2 regions of the Thalassobacillus sp. B23F22_16 genome follow, and region 2 is predicted to be linked to the other one. Evidence: a T-box and tRNA genes for the amino acid it is inferred to sense, from the RefSeq annotation. Region 2 holds a T-box; the other holds one or more tRNA genes.
What was found. A T-box is a leader RNA that pairs with one kind of tRNA and senses whether it is charged. The one in region 2 lies ahead of tyrS (tyrosine--tRNA ligase), so its partner is inferred to be a tRNA-Tyr.
Positions count from the first base shown of each region.

Region 1: it encodes a tRNA-Tyr, which carries the amino acid that the T-box ahead of tyrS (tyrosine--tRNA ligase) is inferred to sense. The anticodon was not compared.

Region 1 is NZ_JBIEKD010000012.1:109,535-126,608, reverse strand. It holds partial or broken rRNA gene ACGTNI_RS11390 (23S ribosomal RNA) at 1-2,001, shown strand, start outside; rRNA gene rrf (5S ribosomal RNA) at 2,080-2,193, shown strand; tRNA gene ACGTNI_RS11380 (tRNA-Asn) at 2,234-2,308, shown strand; tRNA gene ACGTNI_RS11375 (tRNA-Thr) at 2,312-2,383, shown strand; gene ACGTNI_RS11370 (S8 family serine peptidase) at 2,619-7,013, shown strand; tRNA gene ACGTNI_RS11365 (tRNA-Glu) at 7,438-7,512, shown strand; tRNA gene ACGTNI_RS11360 (tRNA-Val) at 7,517-7,592, shown strand; tRNA gene ACGTNI_RS11355 (tRNA-Thr) at 7,602-7,677, shown strand; tRNA gene ACGTNI_RS11350 (tRNA-Tyr) at 7,841-7,926, shown strand; tRNA gene ACGTNI_RS11345 (tRNA-Gln) at 8,000-8,074, shown strand; tRNA gene ACGTNI_RS11340 (tRNA-Lys) at 8,232-8,304, shown strand; tRNA gene ACGTNI_RS11335 (tRNA-Gly) at 8,321-8,395, shown strand; tRNA gene ACGTNI_RS11330 (tRNA-Ala) at 8,503-8,578, shown strand; gene rocF (arginase) at 8,799-9,701, shown strand; gene ACGTNI_RS11320 (aspartyl-phosphate phosphatase Spo0E family protein) at 9,836-9,988, opposite strand; gene sigW (RNA polymerase sigma factor SigW) at 10,157-10,720, shown strand; gene ACGTNI_RS11310 (zf-HC2 domain-containing protein) at 10,735-11,385, shown strand; gene cdaA (diadenylate cyclase CdaA) at 11,594-12,409, shown strand; gene ACGTNI_RS11300 (CdaR family protein) at 12,402-13,640, shown strand; gene glmM (phosphoglucosamine mutase) at 13,682-15,031, shown strand; gene glmS (glutamine--fructose-6-phosphate transaminase (isomerizing)) at 15,545-17,074, shown strand, end outside.
Region 2 is NZ_JBIEKD010000037.1:2,409-18,458, forward strand. It holds gene ACGTNI_RS18730 (cysteine desulfurase family protein) at 1-626, opposite strand, end outside; gene ezrA (septation ring formation regulator EzrA) at 806-2,497, opposite strand; gene hisJ (histidinol-phosphatase HisJ) at 2,657-3,463, shown strand; gene refZ (forespore capture DNA-binding protein RefZ) at 3,442-4,062, opposite strand; gene msrC (free L-methionine (R)-S-oxide reductase MsrC) at 4,192-4,671, shown strand; gene rpsD (30S ribosomal protein S4) at 4,916-5,518, shown strand; gene tyrS (tyrosine--tRNA ligase) at 5,655-6,923, opposite strand; T-box leader at 6,995-7,203, opposite strand; gene ACGTNI_RS18765 (transglycosylase domain-containing protein) at 7,328-10,333, shown strand; gene ACGTNI_RS18770 (GNAT family N-acetyltransferase) at 10,528-11,175, shown strand; gene ACGTNI_RS18775 (acetoin utilization AcuB family protein) at 11,181-11,825, shown strand; gene ACGTNI_RS18780 (acetoin utilization protein AcuC) at 11,822-13,000, shown strand; gene motS (flagellar motor protein MotS) at 13,050-13,853, opposite strand; gene motP (flagellar motor protein MotP) at 13,843-14,664, opposite strand; gene ccpA (catabolite control protein A) at 14,719-15,714, opposite strand.

The sequences.
Region 1 (17,074 bases), on a different contig from region 2:
ATTGGACTAGGGGCCCCTACCGGGTTACCGAATTCAGTCAAACTCCGAATGCCAGAGACTTAGCTCTGGGAGTCAGACTATGGGTGATAAGGTTCATAGTCGAGAGGGAAACAGCCCAGACCGCCAGCTAAGGTCCCTAAGTATGTGTTAAGTGGAAAAGGATGTGGAGTTGCTTAGACAACCAGGATGTTGGCTTAGAAGCAGCCATCATTTAAAGAGTGCGTAATAGCTCACTGGTCGAGTGACTCTGCGCCGAAAATATACCGGGGCTAAACACATCACCGAAGCTGCGGATTGATCTTACGATCAGTGGTAGGAGAGCGTTCTAAGGGCGGCGAAGTCAGACCGTGAGGACTGGTGGAGCGCTTAGAAGTGAGAATGCCGGTATGAGTAGCGAAAAAAGAGTGAGAATCTCTTTCACCGAAAGCCTAAGGTTTCCTGAGGAAGGCTCGTCCTCTCAGGGTTAGTCGGGACCTAAGCCGAGGCCGAAAGGCGTAGGCGATGGACAACAGGTTGATATTCCTGTACCACCTCCTTTCCGTTTGAACAACGGGGGGACGCAGGAGGATAAGGAGAGCGCGCCATTGGATGAGCGCGTCCAAGCAGTGAGACGGTCGGATAGGCAAATCCGTCCGGCAACGTCAAGCTGTGATGGGGAGGGAACTAGAGTACCGAAGCTCCTGAGTTCACACTGCCAAGAAAATCCTCTAGTGAGGAAAGAGGTGCCCGTACCGCAAACCGACACAGGTAGGCGAGGAGAGGATCCTAAGGTGAGCGGGAGAACTCTCGTTAAGGAACTCGGCAAAATGACCCCGTAACTTCGGGAGAAGGGGTGCTCCTCTTGCGAGGAGCCGCAGTGAAAAGGCCCAAGCGACTGTTTAGCAAAAACACAGGTCTCTGCGAAGCCGTAAGGCGAAGTATAGGGGCTGACACCTGCCCGGTGCTGGAAGGTTAAGGGGATGCGTTAGCGTAAGCGAAGCGTTGAACCGAAGCCCCAGTAAACGGCGGCCGTAACTATAACGGTCCTAAGGTAGCGAAATTCCTTGTCGGGTAAGTTCCGACCCGCACGAAAGGTGCAACGACTTGGGCACTGTCTCAACGAGAGACCCGGTGAAATTATACTATGCGTGAAGATGCGCATTACCCGCGACAGGACGGAAAGACCCCGTGGAGCTTTACTGTAGCCTGATATTGAATGTTGGTACAGCTTGTACAGGATAGGTGGGAGCCTGAGAAACCGGAGCGCTAGCTTCGGTGGAGGCGCCGGTGGGATACCACCCTGGCTGTACGGACATTCTAACCCAGGACCGTGATCCGGTCCGGAGACAGTGTCAGGTGGGCAGTTTGACTGGGGCGGTCGCCTCCTAAAAGGTAACGGAGGCGCCCAAAGGTTCCCTCAGAATGGTTGGAAATCATTCGCAGAGTGTAAAGGCACAAGGGAGCTTGACTGCGAGACCTACAAGTCGAGCAGGGACGAAAGTCGGGCTTAGTGATCCGGTGGTTCCGCATGGAAGGGCCATCGCTCAACGGATAAAAGCTACCCCGGGGATAACAGGCTTATCTCCCCCAAGAGTCCACATCGACGGGGAGGTTTGGCACCTCGATGTCGGCTCATCGCATCCTGGGGCTGTAGTCGGTCCCAAGGGTTGGGCTGTTCGCCCATTAAAGCGGTACGCGAGCTGGGTTCAGAACGTCGTGAGACAGTTCGGTCCCTATCCGTCGTGGGCGTTGGAAATTTGAGAGGAGCTGTCCTTAGTACGAGAGGACCGGGATGGACGCACCGCTGGTGCACCAGTTGTTCCGCCAGGAGCATCGCTGGGTAGCTACGTGCGGAAGGGATAAGTGCTGAAAGCATCTAAGCATGAAGCCCCCCTCTAGATGAGATTTCCCATCACTTCGAGTGAGTAAGATCCCTCAGAGACGATGAGGTAGATAGGTCCGAGGTGGAAGCGTGGTGACACGTGGAGCTGACGGATACTAATCGATCGAGGACTTAACTAACCTAATTTCGTGAAAGATGTTTGTGGTTGAATGTTGCTTATCTAGTTTTGAGGGTTCACCTCAATTAAATAGTCAAGGTCTAGTGGCGATAGCGGAGAGGTCACACCTGTTCCCATGCCGAACACAGCAGTTAAGCTCTCCAGCGCCGATGGTAGTCGGGTTTATCCCCGTGAGAGTAGGACGCCGCTAGGCTTTTTCTTTATATCCAATGATAATAGTAAAAGTTGATTATTCCACCGTAGCTCAGTGGTAGAGCAATCGGCTGTTAACCGATTGGTCGTAGGTTCGAATCCTACCGGTGGAGCCATTTGCTTCCATAGCTCAGTGGTAGAGCACTTCCATGGTAAGGAAGGGGTCGCCGGTTCAAATCCGGCTGGAAGCTCTTAGATGAAAAGCGATTTCCTATAAAAGGAAATCGTTTTTTTGTGTCTATTTGCCTATTTTCCCTGTGTGTTTCTTACTGTTTTCGGGATATAAGCTAGCAAATCATGTCAATTTTTAGTAAGTTTATAACAACACCTATGAGATGTCGGAAAATTTAAATAACAAAAAAGGGGGGGTAGTGGGTAAAAAGTAAGTCTTTTTTGGAATGAAAAATAATAGAGAGGGGTTTTGTATTGGGCACCCATAGCAAGAAAAGATTTATAAAATGGCTCAGTCTAATTTTAGTTCTAGCCTTGATCGTACCTTTCTTCAATTACACCAGTGCCGCAGCTGAGAATTCCCCAAGTGTATCCATTAAAGATAATAAACAACAAGTGAATAATAAGGTGAATCAAGACCTGATTGATTTGTTTGCTGATCAGAAGGAAGTTACTTACCTTGTTAAAATGAAAGAGCAGGGTGACACCAAAAAAGCTGTGCAAGAAGCGTTATCCAAGGCAGAGGATAGTAAGGCTTCTCTTACAGCGCAGCAAATGAAACGAGTTAAGGCATCTGCAGTTGTGACAGAACTTCGTTCGACTGCTATCGAAACGCAGCAGCAATTGAAGAAGCTGCTGACCGAAGCTGAAAAACAAGGCAGTGTCTCCTCGTTTCATTCTTATTATATCGTAAACGCAATGGCGGTTACTAGTAATGAAGAAGTCATGAAAAAGATAGCTTCTTTACCTGATGTAGAAAAGATTCTTCCTAACCGTACACGGAAGTTAAATCCTCAGGTAGAAGGAGCAGCTGAAGAAACGAAAGCTTCTCTTACTAAAGCGACTGACAAAGCAGAAACCAATAATACGGAATGGAACATCGACCGTGTTGGAGCCCCGCAAGTATGGTCTGAAACTGGAATCGATGGTTCAGGTGTTGTGGTGGCTAACATTGATACAGGGGTAGAGTGGGACCACCCTGCATTAATGGATAAATACCGTGGATTTGATCCGGCAAACCCTGATACTGCCGATCATGAATTCAATTGGTTCGATGCTACTGCAGGACAAGGCACTCCTTACGATGACCAGGGTCACGGTACCCACACTATGGGGACCATGGTAGGTGCTGAAGAAGATGGTTCCAACCAGGTAGGTGTGGCACCTGGATCAAAATGGATTGGTGTTAAAGCATTTACTGCAGCTGGCGGCACAGATGTCGATCTTTTAGAAGCTGGTGAATGGATATTAGCTCCAAAAGATGACGATGGTAACCCTCATCCTGAGCAGGCGCCTGATGTTGTTAACAACTCATGGGGCGGCGGTCCCGGGCTTGATGAGTGGTATCGCCCGATGGTTCAAAACTGGCGTGAGTCTGGTATTGTACCAGTATTCTCTGCTGGTAACGATGGACCTGGTGATGGAACAATTGCCGCACCATCCAACTATCCGGAATCTATTGCAGTAGGTGCAACTACTGCTACTGACGGCTTGGCCAGCTTTTCTTCCAGAGGTCCATCGCCATATGATGGAGAAATCAAGCCGGATATTTCAGCACCCGGGGCCAACGTTCGCTCTTCTGTTCCGGGCGGCGGCTATGAAGGCGGATGGAATGGAACATCAATGGCTGGCCCTCACGTAGCGGGTACAGCTGCATTGCTATTACAGGCAGATAACTCTTTGTCAGTAGATGACCTGGAAGAGTTGATGCTTGAAACAGCAGATACAACTACTAATGACCAATATCCTGAAGATCCAAATGAAGGTTATGGCCATGGTATTGTGAATGCTTATACTGCCGTATCAGCAGTCGTCAGCGGTATTGGCGAAATCAAGGGACATGTATATGAAGAAGGGGAAGATGATGAAGCTCCTGCTATCGAGCATGACGCGCCATCAGAAACCTATGAAGGTGTACCGCTTCCATTGATAGCTGAAGTTACTGACAATATCAGTGTAGGATCTGTAGAATTGTCATACCGTATTGACGGCCAAGGTCCTTGGGAGACGGTAGAAGCTGACTTGGTAGGTGGAGACTACTTGGAAGGAACCTACCAGGCCGTTCTGGAAGGCGACATTATGAATGGCAGTCAGTTGAATTATAAATGGCTGGTAACTGACTTTGGAGGTAATGAAGTAGAAACGGATGTATTTGAAGTTGCCATCAAAGATGCCATTACTGTCGGGTATGAACAAGATTTTGAAACTGTTCCAACCGGCTGGTTATCATTCGGTGAAAATAACAGCTGGCAATGGGGTACGCCTGAAGATGGTCCGGAAGGTGCTGCATCCGGTGAGAAGGTATATGGAACCAACTTGACTGGTGATTACGATAATTATTCTGATATGACATTGGTAATGCCGCCGGTTGAGATTCCTGAAGAGGACACATTCCTTCAGTTCCAAACCTGGCACAACTTAGAAAATAATTACGATTACGGTCACGTAGTTGTTTCTACAGATATGGAAAATTGGGAGCAGCTGGCTGAGTACAATGGCACTACCAGTGATTGGACAGAGTCAGAAGTTGATCTATCTGACTATGCCGGTCAGAATGTTTTCATCGGTTTCCATGTCGAAAGTGATTTCCTTGTCACAAGAGAAGGCTGGTTCATCGATGATGTAGTTTTGACGGATGAATCCTCAGGTGCAACAGCTGCCGTTAAAAAAGGGAAAAAGACTACAAAGAAGAATAATTCTAGAAATATGATCACGCAAGCTGACCTTGGTTTTCAAGATAAAGGGTCAAAGAAGATGAAAAAGCCTGTTAATGCTAAAAAGCTGCTGCCAGGTGAATTCACAAATTTCCAAACACCGCAATTTAAAGGTGAAAAAGGCAAGAAAAAAGAAAAACAGCCAAACGTATTACCTCTGGATGCAACGGTTAGCGTGGTAGAATCTGATCGATCGGTCAGTACGAATCCTGCCGATGGAAGTTACCGATTAATGCATGCTGCAGGTGACTTTACGGTTGTGGCGGATGCTTATGGTTTCCATCCAAGTGAGCAATCCGTATCTGTTCCAGAAGACGGATCAGTAAGTGCTAACTTCACGCTGAATCCTATTGCGACAGGTACACTGGAAGGCACCGTAACAAACGAACAGACTGGTGAACCAATCGAGGGCGCTACCTTGATGCTTATCGAAGATGCCGCAGTAGCCCCCGTTGAAACAGGAGAAGATGGCACATTCACTCTAGAAGCTTATGAAGGCGATTATACTTTAAGAGTGATGGCTCCGTCCTATCATGGCGAAGATGTCCCTGTTACCATCGAGGGTGGTGCTACCAACACAGTGGAAGTAGAATTGGCACCATTCATCGGTTATCCAGGTGAAATCGGATATGATGACGGTACTGCCGAAAACGCTCGTGCATTCTATGATGCTGGTAATGGCTGGGCTGTTAAAATGACCCTGGAAGAAGGACAGGAGTCCGCTATGGTTACTGGTGGACTGTTCCGCTTCTGGACAGAGGAATGGCCAGTACCGGGCGGCAATGAGTTCCAGGTAGAAGTTTATGATGCTACAGGAACAGATGGGGCACCAGGTGAAAAAATTGGTGGTCCATATGATGCAGAGGCGTTAAGGAATGGGGAATGGACTCATGTAGACCTCTCCGATAAAGGAATAGTTGCTAATGGAGATTTCTATATGGTTTATATTCAAACCCATCCTAATCCTAATACGCCTGGTCTGGCTACGGATGAAGATGGAGACTATGCTGACCGCAGCTGGCAGCTTGTAGGCGGCAGCTGGAGCAAATCTCCAGAAGCGGAAGGCAATTACATGATTAGAGCACTAGTCGATTATGCGGCGGAGGCTCCTGTAATTGAATCTCCAGCTGATGGGTCCTATACCAATCAGGAATCCATTACAGTAGAAGGTAGTGCTGCACCAACGACAACAGTCACTGTCTACAACGATGGTGAGGAGGCAGGCACTACAGAAGCTACTGAAGATGGAAGTTTTGCTGTTGATATCACCCTGGACACAGGAGAAAATGAGCTGACAGCGATATCTTCCATGGATAACGGTTCCACTGAACCATCTGCACCTGTAGTAGTGACATTGGATCAAGACAACCCTGTCTTGACAATTGACACTCCAACAAATGGCGATAAAACAAATAAAGAAGTCATTACAGTTGCAGGTCAAGTAGAAGAAGAAAATCTTGATCGCGTCGAAGTAAATGGTCAAACTGCTGATGTGGATGAGGACGGTGCATACTCCAAACGCATCATGCTATCAGAAGGTGAAAACGAAATAGTAGTCATTGCAACAGATTTAGCGGGTAACAGTGCGGAAGAGTCAGTCACTGTGGATGCTAAATTTAATGCAACTGATATTGAAAATCTACAACCAACAGAAGATAAGTATATGCAGGCTGGTGAGTCTGTCAAGATCGAGTTTGATGCCGATCCTGGACTTGACGCAACTTTCTATATCAGAATGCCACTTACTAACTTCTCTGATCAGGCTACAGAGCTGCCAATGATGGAGACGGAAGAAGGGCATTATGTTGGCTACTGGACAGCAACCTCTAACCTAGTAGCAGAAGGTGCCGAGATTGTTGTAAAAGCTGCCGATGATTATGGTAATGTGGCTGAGGAAGCTGCAGAAGGAAAACTGTATATTAACACAGAAGAATAAGGTGTGAAGGAGCTGCCCCAGATCGGGGCAGCTCTTTTTTTGATGATCCCGGCGATTACTTTTTTGCTTATTTTTTATCAATAAGCGAGACAAGCGTCCTATATTTGAGACAAGTACATTAGAATAGAGCAAATTTTTAACTATTGAGAGACAATATCGAAATTATGAGAGACGAATTTAAAAATAAACGAGACAAAGTCCATGTTAAGAGAGAATTCAAAGTCATATATGAGACAGTAATAGAGGCTAATTTCAATGTAGATGATTGGAGTTTCAAGGGCACCTTTTTTCAATAGAATGTGGGGAGAGAAAGCAATAAGAAAAAAAATTAAAATTTCTCTTTACAAAGTACTAAGCGGCTGTATATAATAATATTTGTCAGTTTGAGAGGACAACCTTTCAAAAGGCTGTCAACTGCTTCAATGGCCCGTTGGTCAAGTGGTTAAGACACCGCCCTTTCACGGCGGTAACACGGGTTCGAATCCCGTACGGGTCACCACTTTGGAGGATTAGCTCAGCTGGGAGAGCACTTGCCTTACAAGCAAGGGGTCGCAGGTTCGAACCCTGCATCCTCCACCATTGAAATTTGCCGGTCTAGCTCAATTGGTAGAGCAACTGACTTGTAATCAGTAGGTTGGGGGTTCAAGTCCTCTGGCCGGCACCATTGAATGTTTTCCTACAACGTCGAATAGACTTCTTGCTGGAAAACAATAGTAGTCCTGTAAGGGCACCGTTGATTATTTTCCTTTAGAAACACCAATAATTTCTTGTAGAAAACTGTTGAATTATAAAAGGTTTTTCTGTTATAATTCTTAAGTGACTTTCTTGGAGGGATAGCGAAGTTGGCCAAACGCGGCGGACTGTAAATCCGCTCCCATCGGGTTCGTAGGTTCGAGTCCTACTCCCTCCACCATTTATTTCATTTTCCTATGAATTAACTTTATAAAAAAAGCAAATAGTACTTATTACTTGTACTATTTTTTTAATGGCCCATAGCCAAGCGGTAAGGCAGCGGATTTTGATTCCGTCATGCGCTGGTTCGAATCCAGCTGGGCCAGCCATTTTTATTAATGAGCCATTAGCTCAGTTGGTAGAGAAGCCGTAAACTTCCTTGAACTACATCATCGTAGGCTTTGCGAGGAGCGTATGCTTCACCGAATAAGCTAGCAACGAGACGAGCACATTACTCAATTAGGTTGTAATATTTCATTAAATAATGAGCCATTAGCTCAGTTGGTAGAGCATCTGACTTTTAATCAGAGGGTCGAAGGTTCGAATCCTTCATGGCTCACTTGTATCACTGTTAAGCGGGAGTAGTTCAGTGGTAGAACACCACCTTGCCAAGGTGGGGGTCGCGGGTTCGAATCCCGTCTCCCGCTCCATGTAATCTTTTGCTACGTCGAGTAAACATCCTTGCTAAAGATTGATCGTGTACTGGAAGTGCTGCATAAATACGATTTTTGGCTACGTCGAATAAACTTCTTACATCGGGGCCTTAGCTCAGCTGGGAGAGCGCCTGCTTTGCACGCAGGAGGTCAGCGGTTCGATCCCGCTAGGCTCCACCATTTCTTGTACCATTACTAGCGACTTCATAAATTCAGACGAGAAAAAAGCTGACATGCTACTACCATGTCAGCTTTTTTTCGTTTATTACAAGCGTCATACATACCTGTGCGCGAGACGAGTAGCTGCGAGAGCTACCGTATATATATACACAATCATGTCCGGTTGAGTCATTTGTCTGAAAGCGTCTACAATAATGGAGAGTAGAAGAAGGAGGATGAAATGATGAAGAAGCTATCGATTTTGGGAGTACCGATGGATCTGGGACAAAACCGACGCGGCGTAGATATGGGACCGAGCGCGATTCGCTATGCAGGGGTTCTCGAGCGGTTAGAAAAGTTGGAGCTTGCGATCGAAGACCTGGGCAATGTTGAAATTGCGCAGCAGAAGGGTGAACAAAAGGAACTTGTTGATAACCTACGCAACTTGAATGAAGTGATGGAAGGTAACGAAAAGCTCGCACAACAAGTAGATGACATAATCGAAGAGGGAAGTTTCCCGCTTATTCTTGGCGGTGACCATAGTATTGCAATAGGAACACTTGCGGGTGTGTCTAAGCATTATGAAAATCTCGGTGTCATTTGGTATGATGCTCATGGTGATTTGAATAACAATGAAACATCGCCGTCTGGCAACATTCATGGAATGCCGCTTGCCGTCAGTCTGGGTATTGGCCACCAGAGGCTGGTCAACATCCATGGTTACCAGCCGAAAGTGAAGCCAGAGAACATCGTCATTATTGGTGCACGTTCTTTGGATGCAGGGGAGCGAGAGCTGATTAAAGAAAAAGGAATAAAGGTTTTTACAATGCATGAAGTCGACCGGCTTGGCATGTCCGCTGTGATGCAGGAAACCATCGAATACTTGAAAGATCGTACCGATGGGCTTCATTTGAGTCTGGATCTGGATGGTTTAGATCCGGATACTGCTCCAGGAGTAGGAACGCCTGTCATGGGTGGATTGAGCTATCGGGAGAGTCACTTAGCTATGGAAATGCTGCATGAGTCTGGTCTGGTGACTTCGGCTGAATTTGTTGAAGTAAATCCGATTCTTGACGAAAAAAATAAGACAGCAAGTGTGGCTGTAGGTCTGATGGGCTCTTTATTCGGGGAGAAATTATTATAAAGCGATTAGAAAAACTTGGCTAAGTACTTATGGCGAAAGCCTTAGATTTTCTTACACTTTAGTATTTTAACAAAGTTAAATTTAAAGTAAAAAAATAACAGCAGCTTATCTTTAAGGATAGGTTGCTGTTATTATTATCTCGCTTTTTCAAATTGGTTAAGCAATTCATCTAATTGTCTGCTTATACTTACTACCTCTTCGGAAGATAAATCTAAATGTTTGCTCAAATCATTCATTTCTTTTCTGCATCTTTCAATTTCCACTAAAATCAACTTTTTTTGTTCCATGACGCCCTCCAATAATATAAATGTAATTATTTTTTTATTTGAATGTCCATACCCTGCTATGAAAAATGTTAAACTTTAAACGGGGAAATTTTCTTAGATATTTTTTGAAACCTTACGAGCTGCTCATTCGTACAGGTAATACCGCAAGTTTAGCGGAGGTATAAAAGAATGGAAACCGTGATAAAAGAGAAAATCAAACAAATAAAAAAAGGAAATCAGGCTGCATTTGAAGATGTAGTTTCTTTTTATCAAAATAAAGTGTATCAAATTTGTTTCCGTATGATAGGAAACGCTCATGAAGCAGAGGATCTTGCACAGGAAGCCTTTATTCGGGCCTATACCAACATTGACCGCTTTGATGAACGGAGGAAGTTTTCAACCTGGCTCTATCGAATTGCTACCAACCTTACCATCGACCGCATACGTAAAAAGAAACCGGATTATTTTCTGGATGCGGAAGTAAAGGGGACGGAAGGATTGAGCATGTACTCCCAAATAGCGGCAGATCAAGCTTTGCCCGAAGAAGAAGTGGAAAGTCTGGAATTACAGACTTATATTCACAAAGAGATATTAGCATTACCTCCTAAATACCGTAGTGTAATTGTACTAAGGTTTTTAGATGAACTGTCCCTGCAGGAAATAGCAGATGTGTTGGAAATTCCTGTAGGTACCGTGAAAACCCGGATTCACCGGGGGAGGGAAACGTTGCGAAAAAGGCTTCGCCACGTGTAAAGGAGTGAGAGGGAATGAATTGTAAAGAAGAAGCTATCGCTTTAATGCATAAATATTTAGACGACCATTTAACGCAAGCGGAAGAAAAGAAATTGCGCATGCACCTCCAGGCATGCCAGGAGTGCCAGACCCACTTTCATGAGCTGAAACGGACAATCAGTCTGGTGAAGAGTTCAAGTCCCATATCGGCACCCCAGGACTTCACCTCAAACGTGATGGCTAATCTTCCAAAGCAGAAGAAACGTAATCATTATACGAAGTGGTTCAGAAACCATCCGTTCTTTACGGCTGCGGCGGTGTTTTTCCTGATGATGTTCGGCGGTATTTTTTCTGCATGGACAGAAGATCAGCAGGTGACGGTTTCTAAACAAGAAAACTTAGTAATAAAAAACCAGGTGGTCATCGTACCGGAAGATGTGACGGTTAACGGTGATCTGGTCGTTCGAAATGGGGATTTACGAATTGAGGGAGCAGTTAATGGAGATGTCACCATTATAAACGGCGATCTCTTAAAGCAGGACAGCAGGGAAGATTCCCCTCTCGATGGAGAGAAATATATGGCTTATGTCAGCGGGGAAGTCAATGAAGTGAACCAAGTGTTTGAGTGGGTGTGGTATCATATCAAAAATACATGGGAAAGTGTATTTTCTCTGGCTAAGGAGTAATAATGAGAAAGACTGTCAGGCAGGGCAGTCTTTTTTTCTAGCGTTAAGAGATCAAGTATAAGTGGTACTAAGGGTTTAAAGGTGTGCGACGATTCTGTCTTTTTATGAGCGTGGCATGGGAGAGCATTATCACTGTGACAGGTAAGTATGCTATAATTATATGTACTTTGTTTTTATCTTGTAATTACTTATAAAAGGAAGTGTAGGCATGCTTGATGGGGGACTAGACTTATTGGATTACTTACTTATAGCTATTGATATCGCCCTCGTCTGGTTTGTTGTATATAAATTGATCATGTTGATCAGGGGAACGAAGGCAGTCCAGCTGTTAAAAGGGATATTCGTTGTCCTGGCGATATGGCTGTTTAGCAACTTATTCGGGCTGACTACCTTAAGGTGGCTGACTTCACAGGCAATTACCTGGGGTTTTCTTGCAATCATCATTCTTTTCCAGCCTGAGTTCAGACGTGCGTTAGAACAGTTAGGGCGCGGCAGCTTTTTCAGCAGAACGACTTCTGAGGATCAAGGGGTGGAAAAATCCATCCAGGCCATCATAAAATCTTGTAACTATATGGCTAAGCGCCGGATTGGTGCATTGATTACGATTGAAAGAGAGACAGGGATGGGAGATTATGTGGAAACCGGAATCAATATCGAAGGCCGGTTGACGAGCGAGTTGCTGACAAATATCTTCATTCCCAATACCCCTTTACACGATGGCGCAGTAATCATACGTGGCGATGAAATTGTCGCTGCTGCATGCTACCTGCCATTGTCGGAAAGTCCATTCATCTCCAAGGAATTGGGTACACGGCATCGGGCAGCTATGGGAATCAGTGAAGTAACTGATGCGCTGACGATCATTGTATCTGAAGAAACAGGAAACATATCATGCACTAAAAATGGAGAGTTACATCGAGAATTGAGTCAGGAAAAGCTGAGTGAAATCCTTCATAAAGAATTGAATGTACCGACCAAAGCTCCTGTGAAGACATGGAACTGGAGGGGGAAGAAAGATGGATAAATGGTTTAACAGCCCCTGGTTTATTCGTGTCATTTCGTTATTGCTTGCTGTCTTGTTGTGGACGACTGTCAACCTGGATGATAACTCTCAAAGCGATGCATTATTGATTAATGATGGGTCGAGTGAATTTGAAGTGTTGAATAACATTCCATTGGACTTGGTCTATGATGATGATAAGTATACAGTCAGTGGAGCGCCTCAAAATGTTTCGATGACATTGGAGGGCCCGAACAGCGTAATGACACCACTAGTTAGACAGAAAAATTTTGAAGTCTATGTAAACTTAGAAGGTTATGGTCCAGGAGTTCATACGGTGAATGTCCAGCATAGTGGTATTTCCAATCGACTTCACGTCAATATTGAACCTAGAACCGTTCAGGTCACCATTGAGGAAAAAGTGGAGCGTGAGTTTGATGTTGGGGTGGACCTGATCAATGACCAGGAACTGGTGGAAAATTATGAAATCGGTGATGCCAAAATTACTCCTGGGAAAGTGACCATTACCGGCGGAAAAGAACTTGTGGATAGTGTAGCGCTTGTGAAGGCGATGGTCGATGTGCGGGACACTACGGAGACGATAGAAAACGCCCAGGCTCCTGTAAAAGTATATGATATGCAAGGAAATGAATTGGACGTGCTGGTAGAACCGAATGTGGTGGACGTTACTGTGCCTATAGATGTACCAAGTAAACAGGTACCGATAGAGGTTCAAGCGGAAGGAGAGCCGGCAGAAGGCTATGCCATCCAATCCGTTACCCCGGAGGTGGAGGAGGTAACAATCTACGGGCCATTGGAGGCAATCAGTCAAATTGGCCGAATCGCTAACATCAATGTAGACACCACGGATTTATCTGAATCGGGAACCCAGGAAGTGGAGGTACCAGTACCTGATGGTATCCGAAAAGTAGAACCTGAAACAATAGAAGTGGACATTGAAGTGATGGAATCTGAAGATCAGTCTGAACAAGTAATCGACTCAATAGAAATTGGGGTAGCAAACCCTCCTGAAGAAGGGTCCGTAAGTTTTCTGGATCCGGAAGATCAACAAATATCATTGACTGTTCTTGGTAAAGAAGAAGACATTGAAAATTTACAAGCGGAAGATTTTCAGGCAGAAATTGATGTGTCCGGTTTAGAGGCTGGGGAGCACGAAGTGCCTATTGAAATAACCGGGCCGGATAATGCAGCATATGAGCTGAACGACCCCAATGCAATGATACGAATCGGATAAAAATAGAATGTTTGTAACGAATGAAGGAGAGATTAGACATCATGGGAAAATATTTTGGTACAGATGGAGTCAGAGGAGTAGCAAATAAAGATTTGACTCCGGAACTTGCTTTTAAATTAGGACGATTCGGCGGTTATGCAGTAACAAAAGGAGTAGAAAGACCAAAAGTTCTGATAGGTCGGGATACGAGGATTTCCTGCCATATGCTGGAGGGAGCTTTAACAGCTGGTCTGCTCTCAATCGGAGCCGAGGTCATGAGGGTCGGTGTCATTTCTACACCAGGAGTAGCCTATTTGACGAAAGCGCTTGGTGCTGAAGCAGGTGTCATGATTTCTGCTTCCCACAACCCGGTGGAAGATAACGGAATTAAATTCTTTGGACCGGATGGTTTCAAACTTTCCGATGAGCAGGAAGAAGAAATTGAGGGATTACTCGATAAAGATAGCGATGACCTTCCTCGTCCGACGGGAGGAGACCTGGGTCAGGTAAACGATTATTTCGAAGGAGCTCAACGCTATATGCAATATCTGAAACAGACGGTCGATCATGACTTCGATGGTCTTCATCTTGCATTAGATTGTGCTCACGGCGCCACTTCCGCACTTGCATCCCATATGTTTGCTGATCTGGAAGCGGATATTTCTTCTATCGGTTCATCTCCGGATGGATTGAACATCAACGATGGCGTAGGGTCCACGCATCCTGAGGCAGTCAGGAAGCTTGTTCTTGATAAAGGAGCCGATATCGGACTTGCATTTGATGGTGATGGAGATCGACTGATTGCTGTGGACGAAAAAGGTAATATTGTTGACGGAGACCATATCATGTACATATGCGGGAAGCATATGAACAATTCCGGCATGTTGAATCATTCTACCGTCGTCTCTACGGTTATGAGCAACCTTGGTTTCTATAAAGCGATAGAAGCTAATGGGATGAAGAGCGATAAAACAGCGGTAGGCGACCGATATGTAATGGAAGAAATGAGACAGGGCGGCTACAACCTGGGCGGAGAGCAATCCGGTCATATCATCTTCTTAGATTACAATACGACAGGGGATGGAATGCTTAGTGCATTGCAGCTCATCAATGTCATGAAAGATACAGGCAAGCCGTTATCGGAACTTGCTGCTGAAATGAAGAAATTCCCACAGGTCTTGAAAAATGTGAAAGTAACCGATAAAGCTGCGGTTCAGACCCACCCTCGTATTCAGGATACAATTAAAGCAGTAGAAGAAGAGATGGGAACGCAAGGACGTGTTCTTGTACGTCCTTCCGGTACGGAACCACTTGTACGCATCATGGTAGAAGCACCAACAGAAGAAGATTGCGAGAATTATGTTGATCAAGTAGTGGAAGTTGTACAAGAAGAATTGGGTATGACGGAGTAATGTTTCAGAATGCGCAGCCGGCACATCACAGCTGGCTGCGCATATTTTGTTATAGTCGAGTTTATAAGATTGTTACAATGGGAAGTCATTTGTGTAAAGGTGAAAAAATAATGATTGACCTTTAAAATCTTTCTCGAGTAAAATGGTTAGTAGCCTTGCTTTTTTGCCTGCAGGTTTAAAGATGGCTTACTAAGGTAATGGAGTAGGGGTGCATTCAAGGAAGATAAGGAGGATAGTTTTTCAAGAACAATCATTTAAAGCGCCAGGACTATTTTCGTTCGGCATGAAAATAGTTGACGAGGAGGAGGTTCATCGAGCTTTCGGCGGATGCCTCCCGGTTGTTGCACTTCAACCGTCTGTTCAGCTTTTAAAACAAAGAGGCGACTCTTTCGGACAACAAAGCTGAATAAAGTGCAGACCAATCATAGTAAACACGAGAAAGGGGCAGAACGCTGCCCCTCACGGGTGCCGGTCTCTGCCCCTTCTGAGGAGATTTAAGGAGGAAATACCGACATGTGTGGAATTGTAGGATATATTGGATATGATGATTCGAAAGAGATTTTATTAAAAGGGCTGGAAAAGCTGGAATACCGTGGTTATGACTCAGCAGGTATCGCAACGTTGAATGATGAAGATGCGTACATTGCAAAAGTTAAGGGAAGGATTGCACAGCTTCGTGAGGCCGTTGACGATAACGTAAAGGCAACGCTTGGAATCGGCCATACGCGCTGGGCGACACATGGACCGCCAAGCCAGGAAAATGCTCATCCGCATCAAAGTACATCCGGGCGTTTTACCATCGTTCATAATGGTGTCATTGAAAACTATCTGGAAGTACGCAAGGAATACCTTGGGGATATGGAATTAAAGAGTCAGACCGATACAGAAATTATCGTACAGTTGATTGAAGTACTGTATAATGAAATGAAGGACGTAGCGGCTGCATTCCGTAAAGCTGTAGAACTGTTGAAAGGCTCTTATGCGATTGCTTTAATTGATGCAGAAGATGAGGATACGATTTATATCGCAAAAAACAAGAGTCCGCTTCTTGTAGGATTGGGAGACGGCTTCAATGTCGTTGCCAGTGACTCCATGGCAATGCTTCAAGTGACAGATCAATTTCTTGAATTGATGGATAAAGAAACTGTCCTGTTGCGCCGTGACTCTGTCGAAATCCTGAAGCTTGATGGTTCTAAGGTTGAAGAGCGTGAGCCTTTTACAGCTGAACTGAATGAGTCAGATATTGAAAAGGGGACCTACCCTCACTTTATGCTGAAAGAAATTGACGAACAGCCGTTAGTGCTCCGTCGAATCATCCAGGAATATCAAAATGAAGACAATGAAATCAAACTGGACCCGGATGTACGCCAGGCGATGAAGGATTGTGACCGTATTTATATCATCGCTGCAGGTACTAGTTACCATGCAGGATTGATCGGGAAGCAATTCATCGAAAAGTTTGCCAAAATCCCTGTAGAAGTACACGTAGCAAGTGAATTCTCCTACAACATGCCATTGTTGTCAGAGAAGCCGCTCTTCGTCTATATTTCTCAAAGTGGGGAAACGGCAGACAGCCGTGCCGTACTGGTCCAGACAAAGCAATTAGGACATCCGGCATTGACGATTACGAATGTGCCAGGGTCCACCCTTTCTCGTGAAGCAGATTACACCTTGCATTTGCATGCAGGACCAGAAATCGCAGTAGCTTCTACCAAAGCCTACACAGCTCAAATGGCTGTTTTGGCTATCTTAGCTGTAGATACAGCAAAAGCGAAAGGCATCGAGCTTGAATTCGATCCAATGCAGGAACTCGCCATCGTAGCGAATGCTATGGAAGCCTTAGCTGACCAGAAAGAAGTATTTGAGGACTTGGCTCGTGACTTCTTAGCAACTACACGCAACTGCTTCTTTATCGGCCGCAGCATCGATTACTATGTTGGTGTGGAAGGGGCCTTGAAGCTGAAAGAGATTTCTTACATCCAGGCAGAAGGTTTTGCCGGCGGTGAGTTGAAGCATGGTACCATTGCATTGATCGAAGAAGGA
Region 2 (16,050 bases):
CCTGTACCATTCAACCCGTGAATCTTGTGACCGGACATGGTACATAAGTCGATTCCGCACTCGTAAAAATCAAGTTCTAATTTACCCAGTCCCTGTACGTGATCCACGTGGAAAAACAACTTTGGATGTAGTTTCACGACTTGCCCTATTTCATAAATCGGCTGGATAGTCCCCAGCTCATTATTTACAGACATGAGTGAAAGCAAGATGGTATCTTGACGGATACTCTCCTTCACATCTTCCAAGCGCACTTCTCCTGCTTCCGTCACAGGTAGATAGGTTACTTCAAAGCCCAGCTTTTCTAAAGAAGCACATGCTTCCAGGACGGAAGGATGTTCAATTTGACTGGTAATGATATGCTTCCCTCGATTTTGGTGCTCCAATGCAATTCCCTTGATAGCTATATTGTTCCCTTCCGTGCCACCTGATGTAAAAATAACTTCTTCAGCTGCTATTTTAAGCAGCTGGGCAGCCTGCTTTTTGGATTGAAGCAATAAACGTTCAGCTTCACTGCCAAAGCTATGGATGGAAGAAGGATTGGCATAATATTGTTCCGCTACTTTTTGGAAGGTATCGACTACTTCTGGATACGGTTTCGTCGTAGCACTATTATCTAAATAAATCATCGGGATTTCCCCTTTGGCGTTATTTTGCAGTCTCATATATTATCATACCTTATGTTAAAAATAAACAATACAGGAACCATCATAGAATTGATGATTCCTGTATTTATCTGGAATACTATTCATTTCAGCAGGAAGGAAGTCTAAAGTCTAATCCAAAACGGATGTCCACCGTTTCCATCTTACACTAATACGTCATCACGTGATTCCAATCGGTTCATCAGGTCTGGGTCTACTTCTTTTATAGCTTCAGAAGCCAGTGCAAATGAAGTCTCATAATTGAACGAACGGAATTCACGTTCGGCTTCAGACAGCCTGGCTGCAACCAATGGATATTGACTGCGATAACGGTTCCCGTATTGAATCACCTGTTCGGCCAGAAGAGCCTGATCCATTGTCCGGCTTGCAGCTTCAGTTACCTGGCCGATTTTTTCAGAGGCCTCATCTAATGTATTGTTGACCTTGGTCATTTCAAGCGGCTGCTCTTCCAGACTTATAAAAACTCTTTCGAGCTCTTCATGGCCCCGCTTCAGTTCCTCCGCAAGCTCCTCGGGTATGCCAGGCAGATTACTCTTGCTGAGCTTTCTGTTTATATCCTGTAACGATTGCTGCATAGCTACCAGTTTCTGCTTTGCTTCATTTTCGTCCTGCCGCAAAGCTCTAATGCTTTCACTGAACGCTTTATGTTCAGCCTGCAGTTCTTCCAGCTGCTGTTGACAATCCTTAAGTTGTTCTTGCAGCTCGCTATAAGAAGTCGTGTCATCTTCCATTTTCTTTTGAAAATCCATGAATTGCTTTTTAATTTTAACCATCCATTTCTCGAGCAGCAGCTGCTTTTCCATATCCTTATCTTCAAAATGGTAGGTACGCTGCAGCTCTTGCACTTCATGTTTTGTGGCAAGTAGAATCTGTTCGGATTCTTCCAGCACTTCCTGGTATGGCTCAAATTGTTTTTCAATAGTATTCCTGGCAATCGCTTCTTTTTCAAGCAACTGATAAATTTCCTGAATACGGGCTTCCATTTCTTTCACAGTATCTTCGACGCCATCAAGGCTTCCATCTTCCATCGTGGACACGCACGCAGCCAATGTCTCCCGGTGAGTATGTATTTCTTTTTCAAAACCAAGGTGGCTCAGACGGTACCCCTCTTCTTTCATCTCTGCCATACCTGCAAGGATTTCGTCAAGCTGGCTAGGAACTTCCTGCCGGCATTTTTTATACAACAGCGGCAATGCGGTAATTCGCTCCTGAAGGTCTGCCAAGTTAACCTTTAACGTTTGGACAAGCTCATTGGCTTCCATATAATCTCCTTGCTCGGTCAACTTCTTGTATTCATCGAGGGATTGCTGAATCTCACTTACTTCTTTATCCAATGCACGATAGGCTTTACCATATTTATGGCGATTCTGCATTAACTCTTTCTTCAGCTCTTTCAATACAGGTTGTACCTGTTCTACTTCCTCTCGGCTTGACTGTTCCGATTCAAGGAGCTGCTCAAGCTCTTTAAAAATCTTTTTGATGTCCGCTTCTATCGTTTCCAGTTTTTGTTCCGTCTCTTGAATCTTCTGTTTTGCTTTCCGGAAACGGTAACGGTCAGCAGCTTCTTCCACATCAAACAAATCTTCTTCTAAGTCCGGCAATTCCTGGGTAAGAATACGATCCCAGCGTCCTCGCCAACCGTCGAATTTTTCCTGAGTTTCACCCGAGAGGTTAAGGTTCTTTACTTTAGAAAGCTCCTCGGTCACTTGCCGATTCATAATATCCATTTTCCAATTTTCCAGTCGATCGACTTGATCATACAACTTCTTACGGCTAATTAATCCATATATGATTAAGCCGATAATCAATACAATAATCCCGATCACGTACTCCATAAACAGCCTCCTAACAGATGACACCTTCCAATAGGGGAAAATAGGCTCCAAAATGATAAATTGTTGTAATTATGATACCATGAGAACAATCATTTTGGCTAAAATATTTCAAAATAATTAACAATATGACATTTTTTTCTACACAAAAGGGGAATTTCGATGAAAATTGACGGCCATATTCATACTCCTTATTGTCCACACGGCACTTCCGATCCATTAAAAGCCTACGTAGAAGAGGCTTTGAAGCAAGGATACCACTCGATGACCTTTACAGAACATGCACCACTGCCACCATCTTTCCTTGATCCTGTGCCTGATAAAGACAGTGGCATGGATCTCCGATTACTGGAGCGCTATATCCAGGATATTGAACAAATAAAAAAAGAATATCAAAGGGATATTGACATTCTTATTGGGCTGGAAGTCGATTACATTGAAGGCTACGAGCAGGAAACCAGTGATTTTCTTTCCAAATATGGCAGCAGATTAGATGACAGTATACTTTCTGTCCATTTTCTGAAAGGGCCAGTCCACTATCATTGCATTGACTTTAGTGAATCAGCTTTCCAAGGAGCAATCGATGACTTCGGCTCGCTCGAAAAAGTTTACCATGCCTACTTTCGAACGTTGGAAAAATCAATAAAGGCAGACCTTGGGCCGTACAAGCCTGCCAGAATCGGTCATATGACGCTCGTGCGCAAATTCCATCACCATTTTCCATCTCCCGCAGACTGGGATGCTCCTATATCTGCGTTGTTGGAAAAAGTTAAGCAGGGCCGTTATCAGCTGGACTACAACGCTGCAGGGTATTTTAAGCCCGCCTGCCTGGAGAGTTATCCTCCGCAGCGTATCGCCAGACAAGCGTATCAGGCAGGAATCGAGCTTATCTATGGATCTGATGCTCATAAAAGCAAAGGAATCGGCCAAGGCTTTGACCGAATCGATCACACACTGACAACCGGCTGATTACAAAGCATTTGTACCCACTTTTGAACCGTACGGCTATATTGTTGAGCAAAATAGCTATGGGATTGGTCGAATGTCACAAAATCCTTCCAATCATGCGGCATAGCATAAGGGGCCTGAAGCATGCCTTTAAATTGAAGAAATAAAAACCGGGCGTCCCGTTTTTCTCTCACCACCGGGGCTACTACTTGCTGGAATAAACCATATAGCAAATGATTTTCTTTAGACAAGTAGGTTACCAGCATTTCACGTACAAACTGGTTGTCAAGAGACAGCTCCCGTTGGATAAGACATGTCAGTTGATGACGATCCTGCTTGTAATGTAGAATTACTTCAATTAAACGGCAAAGACGATCAATCGGGTCTAATTCATCCATCGCATCAGCCTGCTGCTCGACCAGACCGATATAATCCTCATAATAATCAATGATCAACGTTTCAAGCAGGCCCTGCTTATTGGTGAAATAATAACTGATCAAAGAAACATTCACAGCGGCCTCACCAGCAATATCCCTGACGGAGGTACCATGGTATCCTTTTAGGAAAAACTGCCGGCAAGCGACATCCATCACTTTTTGTCTGGTCGTGGTCTTTTTCATCAGGACATCAGCTCCTCTCTTATTAGATTAAAAATTCGCCGTTATTCACCAAGAATCCTGTAAAAAACGTTCGTCAATTCCTGCACCTGCAGGCTCGAAAAATATCGAATATGTACTGGAGGTAATCTTATGTTCCAAACTATGCATTATAATGGTACCCGCGAAGAAAACTATCAGCTATTGATTAAGCAGCTTGCTGCTTTATTGGAAGGAGAAAGCGATCAGATCGCCAACCTCTCAAATGCTTCCGCCCTATTAAACCAGTTTTTAAATGATGTTAACTGGGTTGGCTTTTATATTTGGAAAGAAGGAGAACTTGTGCTGGGACCATTCCAGGGACTGCCGGCTTGCGTACGCATTCCTTCCGGCAAAGGTGTGTGCGGAACAGCTGTAGCAGATAAACAAACCCAGCTTGTGGAGGATGTCCATGCTTTCCCTGGGCATATTGCCTGTGATGCTGCCAGCCAGTCAGAAATAGTCGTTCCTCTTTTTAAAAACAAGGAATTGTTCGGTGTACTGGATATCGACAGCCCATCAAAATCTCGCTTCGATGAAACAGATCAAATCTATCTGGAAAAATTCGCCCGGATGCTGGAACAGTACATCTAGTGATAGAGTCTATCAAATTTCAATTCTTCCTTGACTTCTTTATGTGTAAAGCCTATAATAGCCTTTGTGTAAAATAAATGGCAGCCTATGTGAACCTGCGTTGTCATCATTTTGTTCCTCCAGGTGAGGTGCATCGTGTAACTCTCTGCTGCTGGAGCGATGGTGCATGAAAACAAAATGAGCATCGTGTGTGGGACACACTGTTCTTATTTTATGCAAATAAAATAAAAAGGAGGAAATACCTATGGCACGCTATACAGGTCCGACTTGGAAAAAGTCACGTCGCCTTGGCATTTCTTTAAGCGGAACAGGTAAGGAGCTTGACAAGCGCCCTTACGCTCCAGGACAACATGGTCCAAACCAACGTAAAAAACTTTCAGAATACGGTCTTCAACTACAAGAGAAGCAGAAGCTTCGCTTTATGTTTGGACTAACGGAACGTCAATTCCGTCGCCTATTCGAAGAAGCAGGTAACATGAAAGGTATCCACGGTGAGAACTTCATGATCTTACTGGAATCCCGTTTGGATAACCTTGTTTACCGTGCTGGCTTGGCTCGTACTCGCCGTCAAGCTCGCCAATTGGTAAACCACGGCCATGTGACTGTCGATGGTGGACGTGTTGATATTCCATCTTACCGCGTGAAGCCTGGTCAAGTTATCGGCCTTCGCGAAAAGTCACAAAACCTTGACATCGTTAAAGAAGCGGTTGAAGTGAACAACTTTGTTCCTGAATACCTTACTTTCGATGCTGAGAAAATGGAAGGTACTTACAGCCGTCTTCCTGAACGCGCTGAACTTCCTTCTGAAATCAACGAAGCGCTTATCGTTGAGTTCTACTCTCGTTAATATGCTTCCAAAAAAGCCATCCGAGTTTTCGGATGGCTTTTTTTATATGACAGATAAAGGTGCGTAATTCTGTAATAAATGAGCGTCCCTATCAAAAAGCAAAAACCTGTGGTCTATGCCACAGGTTTTGAATGATTTATTGAAAGCGAATCATGAAGTATTTCTTTTTGCCACGGCGAATGATCGTGAATCTTCCTTCGATACGATCTTCTTCCCGGAGGGTATATCCAAGCTCCTGCTGGCGTTCCCCATTGATATAAATGGCTCCATTTTTGATATCTTCACGCGCCTGTCTTTTTGATGAAGCGATACCCGCTTCTACTAGCAGTTCTACCAAACCGAGTTCTTTGTTGTCTGCCACGTGTGTAGGAACATCTTTGAATCCTTGTTCAATTTCTTCACCAGACAATGATTTGATATCCCCGCTGAACAGTGCTTCGGTAATTCGCTGCGCCTGTTCCAGTGCTTCCTTGCTATGCACCATCTCCGTCATTTCTTCTGCCAGCCTGCGCTGGGCGGCCCGCTTTTCCGGCTGCTCCTGCAATTCTTTTTCAAGAGCTGCTATTTCAGCCATCTCCAGGAATGTGAAAGATTTCAAGAACTTAATGACATCTCGGTCATCTGTGTTAATCCAGAATTGGTAAAATTCATAAGGGGAAGTTTTCTCACTGTCGAGCCAGATTGCTCCTCCTGCTGTCTTTCCGAACTTGCTGCCGTCAGCCTTTGTCACCAATGGGACCGTCATGCCGTATGCCTTCACTTCTTCTTCTCCTGCTGCACGGCGACGAATGAATTCCAGCCCAGCTGTAATGTTACCCCACTGGTCGCTTCCACCAATTTGAAGCGTACAGTTCTCTTTCTGGTACAAGTTGTAAAAGTCCAGAGATTGTAAAATCATGTAACTGAACTCTGTATAAGAAATCCCATGCTCAATTCTGGATTCCACTGAATCCTTAGCGAGCATGTAGTTGATTCCAAAATGCTTGCCCGTATCTCTCAAAAACTCAATGATATTAATGGATGACAACCATTCGTAGTTATTACGCGCGACTGCTGCATTATCGCCTTCATCAAAATTCAACAGCTTGGCAAGCTGCTTTTTAATGCTTTCACTGTAACCTTCTACTACGTGCGCTTCATTCAGCTGTCTCTCGGTGGAACGTCCGCTCGGATCCCCGATCATCCCCGTTCCGCCACCCACAAGGGCGATCGGACGGTGCCCGGCACGCTGGAACCTTTTTAACATCAGTATCGGAAGCAGATGACCGATATGCAGACTATCTGCTGTCGGATCAAATCCACAGTATAGTGTCACCTGATTTTCTGCTAAATGCTTTTTCAAACCTTCTTCATCTGTCACTTGATTGATTAATCCACGCTCTTCTAAATCTTGTAGAATGTCCATATCCTCACTCCTCCAATTGATTACCACCATGCATATATTTCCGGACAAATAAAAAAACCCGCCCAGCAGAAAAAAGGGACGAGATTTGTCGCGGTACCACCCTTGTTGCACACTCCTGTGCCACTTGTATCGATAACGGCTCGGTTAAAACCGTCTTCTGTTTAATCAGAAGAAAGCTCCAGATCGTATTTCACAAGGTGAATTTGTACCGGCTCGCAGCAGCCGCCGGCTCTCTGAATACAGTGATCCTCTTGTTACTGCAATCATTCATTGCTCTTGCTATTTAACTTAATAATATTTTTAACATAGACCTGCCAAAAAAGCAATCCTTAATTCCATTCGTGCATTCCTGACATTGGCAGGATGTGTTATAATATAAAATGGATTTTTTAGGAGGTCTTATTATGTCTAATTACCCCAAAAAAGGTATAAATAAAGAAAAACTGCTGGAATTTTGGCGAAGTGGAAAACTCCAAAAGTCTAGCCGTATTACTTATGATGTTACGTGGAACATCATCTTATTTTTCATTGTGCTCGGTATTATCGGTTTGTTTTTTGCCGGAGGTGCTGGAGCTGGTTATTTTGCCTCACTCGTAAAAGACGAAAAGGTCATGAGCAAAGAGGAAATGAGCCAGGATGTGTATAATTACGCTTCTACCTCAGAACTATATTTTGCAGATAATAAATATTTAGGTAAAATTCGGTCAGATTTACACAGAGAAGAAGTGACCCTCGATGAAGTTGCCCCTTATTTGAAGAATGCCATTATTGCGACAGAAGATGCAAACTTCAATGAACATGACGGAGTAGTACCAAAAGCAATTATGAGAGCTGTGGCACAGGAAGTAACCAATGCCTCCATAAAAACCGGGGGAAGTACTTTGACGCAGCAAATCATCAAGAATCAGATTCTGACAAATGAGGTTTCTTTTGAACGTAAAGCCAAAGAAATCCTGCTTGCTCTACGTTTAGAACGCTTCTTCGAAAAAGATGAAATTTTAGAAGCATACTTAAACATCGTCCCGTTCGGACGTGATGCGAATGGAAGAAATATTGCAGGTATCCAGACAGCTGCACAAGGGATTTTTAATGTCGATGCTAAAGATCTCACACTTCCTCAAGCTGCTTTTATTGCCGGCCTTCCACAAAGTCCTACTTACTATTCTCCCTTTACTAATGGAGGACAGCAAAAAGAAAATATCGAACCAGGACTCAGCCGAATGCGGGAAGTGCTCTCCAGAATGCTGGAGGGCGGCTATATAACCGAGGAAGAATATGAAGAAGCGCTTGAGTATGATATTAAATCAAACCTGGCTGATCCAGAACCTTCTTCTATTAATGATTATCCATGGCTTACATTTGAAGTAGAAGAACGTGCCCAGGAAATTCTCGCTAGGAGTCTAGCAAAACAAGACGGCCATACAATGGAAGATTTACAATCTGATGAAGAACTCCGGGAAGAGTATGAAGCGAATGCCAGACGCGAACTCCGCTCTGGTGGATATAAAGTTCACACAACAATCGATAAAGAAATGTATGACGTCGTACAGAAAGTTAAAAATGAATATAACAACTATGGCCGCAATAAAACCACCCAATTGGAAGATGCGGACGGCAATATGGTTGATGTCACACTACCCGTTCAAGTCGGCAGTGTAATCATGGAAAACAAGACTGGTAAGATACTCGCCTTCATTGGTGGTCGTGACTTCTTCAAACATGGAGAATTGAATCACGCCACCCAGGCCAGACGATCAGCCGGTAGTACCATGAAACCACTTATCGCTTATGCACCAGGAATAGAGGAAGGCATATTACACCCTGGATCTGTTTTTGCCGATGTACCCTTCAAATATGTAGGAATCGACCAAGAACTGAGGAACTATTCCGGTGGGTATCATGGCTTTACTTCCATCAGATATGCTTTGGCTAAATCATACAACATACCTGCTGTCAAAGCTTTCAATGAAGCTAACAAGAGCGTGGACATGGCGAAATACGGAAAAGCAATGGGCTTCACTACCATTGCTGATGAAGCCTTCTCTTACCAGGCAACCGCTATCGGGGCACAGGATGTAACCATTGAAGAAAATACCAATGCTTTCGCAACGTTGGGTAATAATGGCCAATTCGCTGATGGCTACATGATAGAAAAAATTGTCGATAAAAATGGCGAACCGATATATGAACATGAAAATAAAGCTGAAAAAGTATTCAGCCCGCAGACCGCTTATTTGACGGTTGATATGATGAGAGATGTACTCGATTATGGGACAGCTTCCGGTATTAAAGGACAGTTGTCTAATCCAGGCGTCGATTGGGCCGGTAAAACTGGTACATCCAATGATTATACGGATACCTGGTTCGTTGCCACGAATCCGAATATCACCGTGAGTATGTGGATGGGCTACGACTATAAACTCAAATTGGACCGTAATGGCTATAGCAGCCGGAACACAGCTCTTTGGGCGCGAGTGGTAAATGCAATATCGGAAGTTAATCCTGAACTGGCGGCACCAAATAAAAGCTTCGAGCGGCCGGATGGGATCGTAGAGCGCTCTTATTGTGCCACTTCCGGGCTGGTACCTTCCGACTTATGTTCGAAAGCTGGTTTAGTCGAAAAAGATATTTACAATGCCGACCATGCTCCAACTAAGAAAGATGACAGCTTAACCAGTGGCGGCGGCGACTTTGTCAAAGTCAAAGATAAGCTGGTTGTCGCAGGTCCAAGTACACCAAGCGAATTCGTTAATAAGAGCAGCGGAGGCGTAACGCTGAATCCAGATTTCTTAAAAGAAAGAGGCCTGGATAAACCGGATATTTTACCTCATTTAATCCCTTCTTCGGATAAATGGAGCAAGGTAGCTTTACCAGACGGCAGTTCCATTGACGCATCAGAAGGAATTGAAAATGACGGTAAGAATCCTGCCGCACCGGGTGGCGTGACAGCGAACAGTTCTGCAGTTAGCTGGTCGGCTTCATCCAGCAATGATGTTGTGGGATATCGTGTGTATCGTGCTTCCTCAGAGAATGGGTCATACAGCCTCATTGGCAGTACCACAGACACCAGATATGGTTTTTCTGGTTCTGATGGCTTTTATGCTGTAAAGGCAGTCGATTACTTCGGTATGGAATCGTCCATGTCTTCCGCTGTCAAAGTAGGTTCACCTGGTCAGCCTAATGAACCGGATGAACCGAATGAACCGGCCGATGCCCCTGCAGATGAGCCGGAAGAAGAACCATCCGATGAACCGGCCGAAGAAGATAACAATGCACCTGAAGAAGAATCTACAGACGATACATCCGAATCACAGACAGATGAACAGCAATCAGAAGAAGATACGGATGATGCAGCTGAAGATGGGGCAGATGAAGAATCCGAAGCACCATCCGAAGATGGAGAAGAATAATCCGCCCTTTCCTATCATGAGCCAAAATTTTAACCGATAATAAACGGCTTTTAATAATCCTCCTCTCTTTTTGAGAGGAGGTTTTTTTGCAAAGATTTCACTTGTTAGATCCAGCTGATAGATTCAATTTAAATAGATTTCATGTATAATGAAAATCAACAGTGATAATAACCTTTATAGCAGGTGGTGTATCAATGAAGCATGTAAAGACGTATCATTCCAAGGTCTTAGATACGGAAAAAGGTCCATTAGTCATCGAAGGTCCCCTAACCTCAGAAGAACTCTCCAACTATGAATTTCATCCAGACTTAAATGCTTTCCGACCAGGCCCTAAGCAATTTGAAGCAGTCAAAAGCATTGCAGATTTTGAAGAAGGGCGTATTATCATTGCAAGACATGAAAATACCATCGCTGGCTATGTAACTTATTTACACCCTGATCCATTAGAACGATGGTCAGAGTTTCAAATGGAAGATTTAATTGAGCTGGGAGCCATTGAAGTTATTCCTGATTTCCGCGGGGCAAGAGTAGGATCTCATTTGCTGAGAGTAGCGATGATGGATGAATTTATGGAAAACTATATCATCATCTCTACTGAATATTATTGGCATTGGGACCTCAAAGGAACGGGGTTAAGCATTTGGAACTATCGGAAAGTGATGGAGAAAATGATGGCTGCAGGTGGGCTGAAACCTGCTCCTACAGACGATCCCGAAATCGTTTCCCATCCGGCGAACTGTTTAATGGTGCGCATTGGCGAGAATGTTCCGCAATCATCTGTTGAAAAATTTGATCGTCTAAGATTTTTAAATAGACACCGACAACGTACACAAGGGAGGTAAACCCCATGCTAGTAGAAGAAATCATGAAGACAGACGTCATTACTATGAAGCCGACCGAAACGATTGGAAAAGCATTGCAGCTTTTGAATGAGCATCATATCCGTCATTTACCTATTGTGGATGAAAATAATTATGTTATCGGCATTGTTTCAGATCGTGATGTACGTGATGCAAGTCCCTCCATTTTTGATGAGTCAGAGTCTGAAGAATTTGAAAATGAAATTCAGACGATTATGTCCCACCCCGTTATTACAGTTCACCCGCTTGACTTTGTAGAAGAAGTAGCAAGCATTTTTTATGAACATGAAATTGCCTGTGTACCAGTAACAAAGGAAGAAAGACTGATAGGAATCATTACCGAAAAGGATATGCTTTATACATTGATTCAGCTGACAGGTACGAACGTACAAAGTTCGCAAATAGAAATAAAAGTAAAAAATATTCCCGGCATCCTTCCGAAGGTTACCCAGGTTTTCGGGAAAAGAAAAGTGAATATCAGTTCTGTTTTAATTTACCCATATAAACCGGATTCCAGATATAAAATACTGGTATTCCGTATCCAGACGATGAACCCCATGCCGACAATCGAAGACTTAAAAGAAGCAGGGTATGAAGTGTTATGGCCAAACATGCCAGGGATGTCATTATGAAGTGCCAGTCTGCTTTTGTATACTCCGATGCTTTTACACAATATAAATTTCGTGACGACCACCCCTTCAACCAGTTACGCGTGCAAATGACAAAAGATCTGTTGGAGTTAGAAAATTCTATACAACCAGAACACCTTCTCTCCCCGCGCTCGGCTACAGAAGAAGAGTTAGCGCTGGTACATAGTCCCACCTACATCGAGGCAGTAAAAAAAGCAAGCACAGGAAATCTTACAGAAGAAGAAGGCATGGAATTTGGCATCGGCACAGAGGATACCCCTATGTTCAAAGGCATGCATGAAGCTTCTTCTCTTCTAGTCGGCAGTACCTTGACTGCTATTGATGCAGTACTTGAAGGGGAATGTGAACATGCGCTCAACCTTGGAGGCGGTCTCCACCATGGCTTTGAACGGAAGGCTTCGGGATTTTGTATCTATAATGACGGAGCTGTCGGCATTGAATACATTCGAAAGAAGTATGGCTACAAAGTCCTCTATGTAGACACGGATGCACACCATGGGGATGGGGTTCAATGGTTATTTTATGATGATCCTAACGTTTGCACACTTTCCATTCATGAAACAGGTCGCTATCTGTTTCCTGGCACAGGGAATGTAACCGAACGAGGATTAAAAGAAGGATACGGATATTCCTTCAACCTGCCTATTGATGCTTTTACAGAAGATGAGTCATTTCTGGAACTTTATGAATCCGCATTCAAAGAAATTGTGGAATATTTCAATCCTGACGTCATTGTGACTCAAAACGGAGCAGATGCCCACTATTTTGATCCATTGACTCATTTATGTTCAACGATGCAAATCTATGAACGGATACCTAAGCTGGCACACGAATTAGCTCACCAGCATTGTGAAGGACGGTGGATAGCGCTGGGCGGAGGAGGTTATGACATTTGGAGAGTCGTCCCGAGGGCATGGGCACAAATTTGGAAAACTATGACTACCGGCCAGCCATTTACAGGTAACCTCCCTGCTAAATGGATAGAAAAATGGCAAAAAAAGTCACCTGTAGACCTTCCAACCACGTGGCATGACCCGGAGGGCTTTTATAAACCCATTCCAAGAAAAGCAGAAATCACAGAAAAGAATAAAAAGGTCTTAGCAAATGCTTTGCAATTCATCCATAACCAGAAAAAATATAACCATTTATCTCCCTAATTAATAAATACCACCTGGAGAGAGGTGGTATTTATTAATTCATTTATTATTAAGAAGTTTGTTCATTATTATAAGTATCCTCTAAAATTACGATTTCCACACGGCGATTCTTACTCCAATTTTCAGGTGTATCATTAGGAACAGCAGGACGTGTATCTGCATACGCGATGGCCGAAAAGCGCTCGCTATCCAGACTAGTCTCTCTTACGATGTATCGGATGACACTGCTTGCTCTTGCACCAGATAATTCCCAATTTGAAGGATACCTGAATGTTGAAATCGGCCGATTGTCGGTGTGACCCTCCACCGTGATATCGTTAGGTATATTCGTCAATAACGTACCCACTTTGCTCAAAAAAGGCTTTCCTGACTCTAATACTTTTGCTTCACCGGAATCAAATAACAGTTGTTCCTGAAGAACCAGCACCACACCGCGGTCTGTACGATTGGCAGAAATCACTTCATTTAGCTCGTTTTTATCTAAGAAAGCTTCTACTTCTTCAACCAATTGGTCCAAATCGTTTTCATCATTTGCCTCTTCAGCCTCTGAATCATAGGTGGTGGCATTCATTTCATTGGTTGGGTTCTCAAATTCATTCGACGCTTCCCCACTTTCAAGCGGGTCCGTCCTTTCTGTGGGATTATCCATCTCTACGGGGGAAGGAAAAAAATCAAAAATCATCCGATTTCGAAACGATTCGGAAATTGCCTCAAATTTAACTAAGTCAATCTGTGACATAGAAAATAAAAGAATGAAAAAAACCAGAATCAAGGTCATGAGATCAGAATATGTCACCATCCATCGCGGTGCACCCTTTTCTTCGCGTTTCTTCAGGGGTCTCCTAGACTTCATTAGCCGCTTCCCCCATGAACGCTTCTTCCTGCTCTTTCGTTTCTTGTTTCTCCTCATCTGAGAGGAAGGCACTAAGTTTTTCTTCTAAAATTTTCGGATTCTGACCGGATTGGACACCTATGACCCCTTCAATAATAATCTGTTTTAGGAAGATCTCCTGCTCTGTTTTATTTTCCAGCTTGCCTGCCATAGGGATAAATACCAGATTTGCCATGACTGTACCATAAAAAGTGGTCAGGAGTGCGACGGCCATCTTAGGACCCAGCGTTGTGGGATCGGTCAGACTATTCAGCATCAAAACCAGCCCGATCAACGTGCCAATCATGCCCCATGCCGGAGCATATTCTCCAGCTTTTTCAATAATAGAGCGCCCTCGTTGATGCCTTTCTTCCAAAGCCGTTATTTCTGCTTCCATAATTTCCTGAATAACTTCGGGTTCAATCCCATCTACCGCCAGCAATACGCCTTTTCTGATAAAAGGGTCTTCTACATCTTCCAATTCTGTTTCTAATGCCAGCAAGCCTTCCCGGCGTGCTCTATCGGATAAACGAATGAACAATGTAATTAATTCGCGAAGGTTCAAGTCATTCTGATTAAAAGATTCCTTGAACACCCGATATGTTAATTTAAGTTCACGGATATTAAAGTTGATAATAAGTGCTGCCATTAAACCACCAAGGACAATCACAATCGAAGAAATTTGTATGAATGATTGGAAACCAGAAGCCCCACCACTCGACAAAATTCCAAACATGATCATGATTGTCCCTAGAGTGATGCCAACTGGAGTTAAAATATCACGCTTTTTCATACTCTCTCTCCCTAACTGACGCGTTATATTCTACTCCTAATATCGACATCCAATTTACTTTGTTGAGTTTCTTTCAATAATTCGGTGCGGAAGTACTACATTTTGCTCGGTCACTTCTTCTTTGTTCATATATTTTGTCAATAACCGCATCGCAACCGCTCCAATATCATACATTGGCTGTACGACCGTAGAAAGAGTCGGACGAACCATTGTAGCTAAACGGGTGTTATCAAATCCAAATACTTCGATATCCTCTGGTACCTTCAACCCTTTGTCCTGTGCTCCATGGATGATACCTAAAGCCATTTCATCAGAAGCTACAAAAACAGCCGTAGGAGGCTGGCCTTCAGCATTCAATTGTTCAAAAGCTTCAATGCCGGAATCATAAGAATAATCACCCGTTACAATTAAACCTTCTGATATTTCCCGTCCCGCTTCTTTCAATGCACGCTTGTATCCATCAAGCTTCTGTGTATTGATTTCTGTATTTTCAGGGCCTGAAACAAATGCAATTCGATCATTCCCATGAGATATCAATAATTCAGTGGCTTCAAAGGCTGCTTCTTCATAATTGATATTCACCGATGGAGTGCTTTCAGTTTCATCAATGGTAGCAGCCAACGCTACTGGTACAGAAGCATTCTTGAATTCACGGATGTGGTCTTCCGTAATCTTGCCACCCATGAATACGAGACCATCTACCTGTTTTCCGAGCATTGTATTTATTAGATGAATTTCTTTTTCTTTATTTTGATCCGAGTTGCTTAAGATAATATTGTAGTTATACATCGTAGCAATATCCTCAATCCCTCTTGCCAATTCAGCAAAAAAGATGCTGGAAATATCGGGAATGATTACCCCGACGGTTGTAGTTTTTTTACTGGCTAATCCTCTAGCTACTGCATTCGGGCGATAACCCAGATTTTCAATCGCGTCCAACACTTTCTTTCTAGTCGCAGGCTTGACATTAGGATTGCCATTCACAACCCTCGATACAGTCGCCATTGATACATTTGCTTCTCTTGCTACATCATATATAGTTACATTCATGCAAAGTTCCCTCCTCAAATTCTTTCTTCTATGTTTGCGTATCAATAAAACAATCATATTATACTATATTACTCGCCGCAATAAAGACGTACAGAAAAATCCCTATACAAATCATACCCTAAAATTGAACTTTATAAAATTACAAAGTAACCAATTCAACAAGTTTCTTCGCTCAGTTTTCCACAAGGTGGCAAAATTATGAATAAGTACAAAAATCGAGTAGGAGGAGGTGACTAACCTCCGTCCTCTCACACCACCGTACGTACGGACCCGTATACGGCGGTTTCTTTAAGATTGACGTAAGAAAATATATCTTTGATACAAACTGCGAAGCCC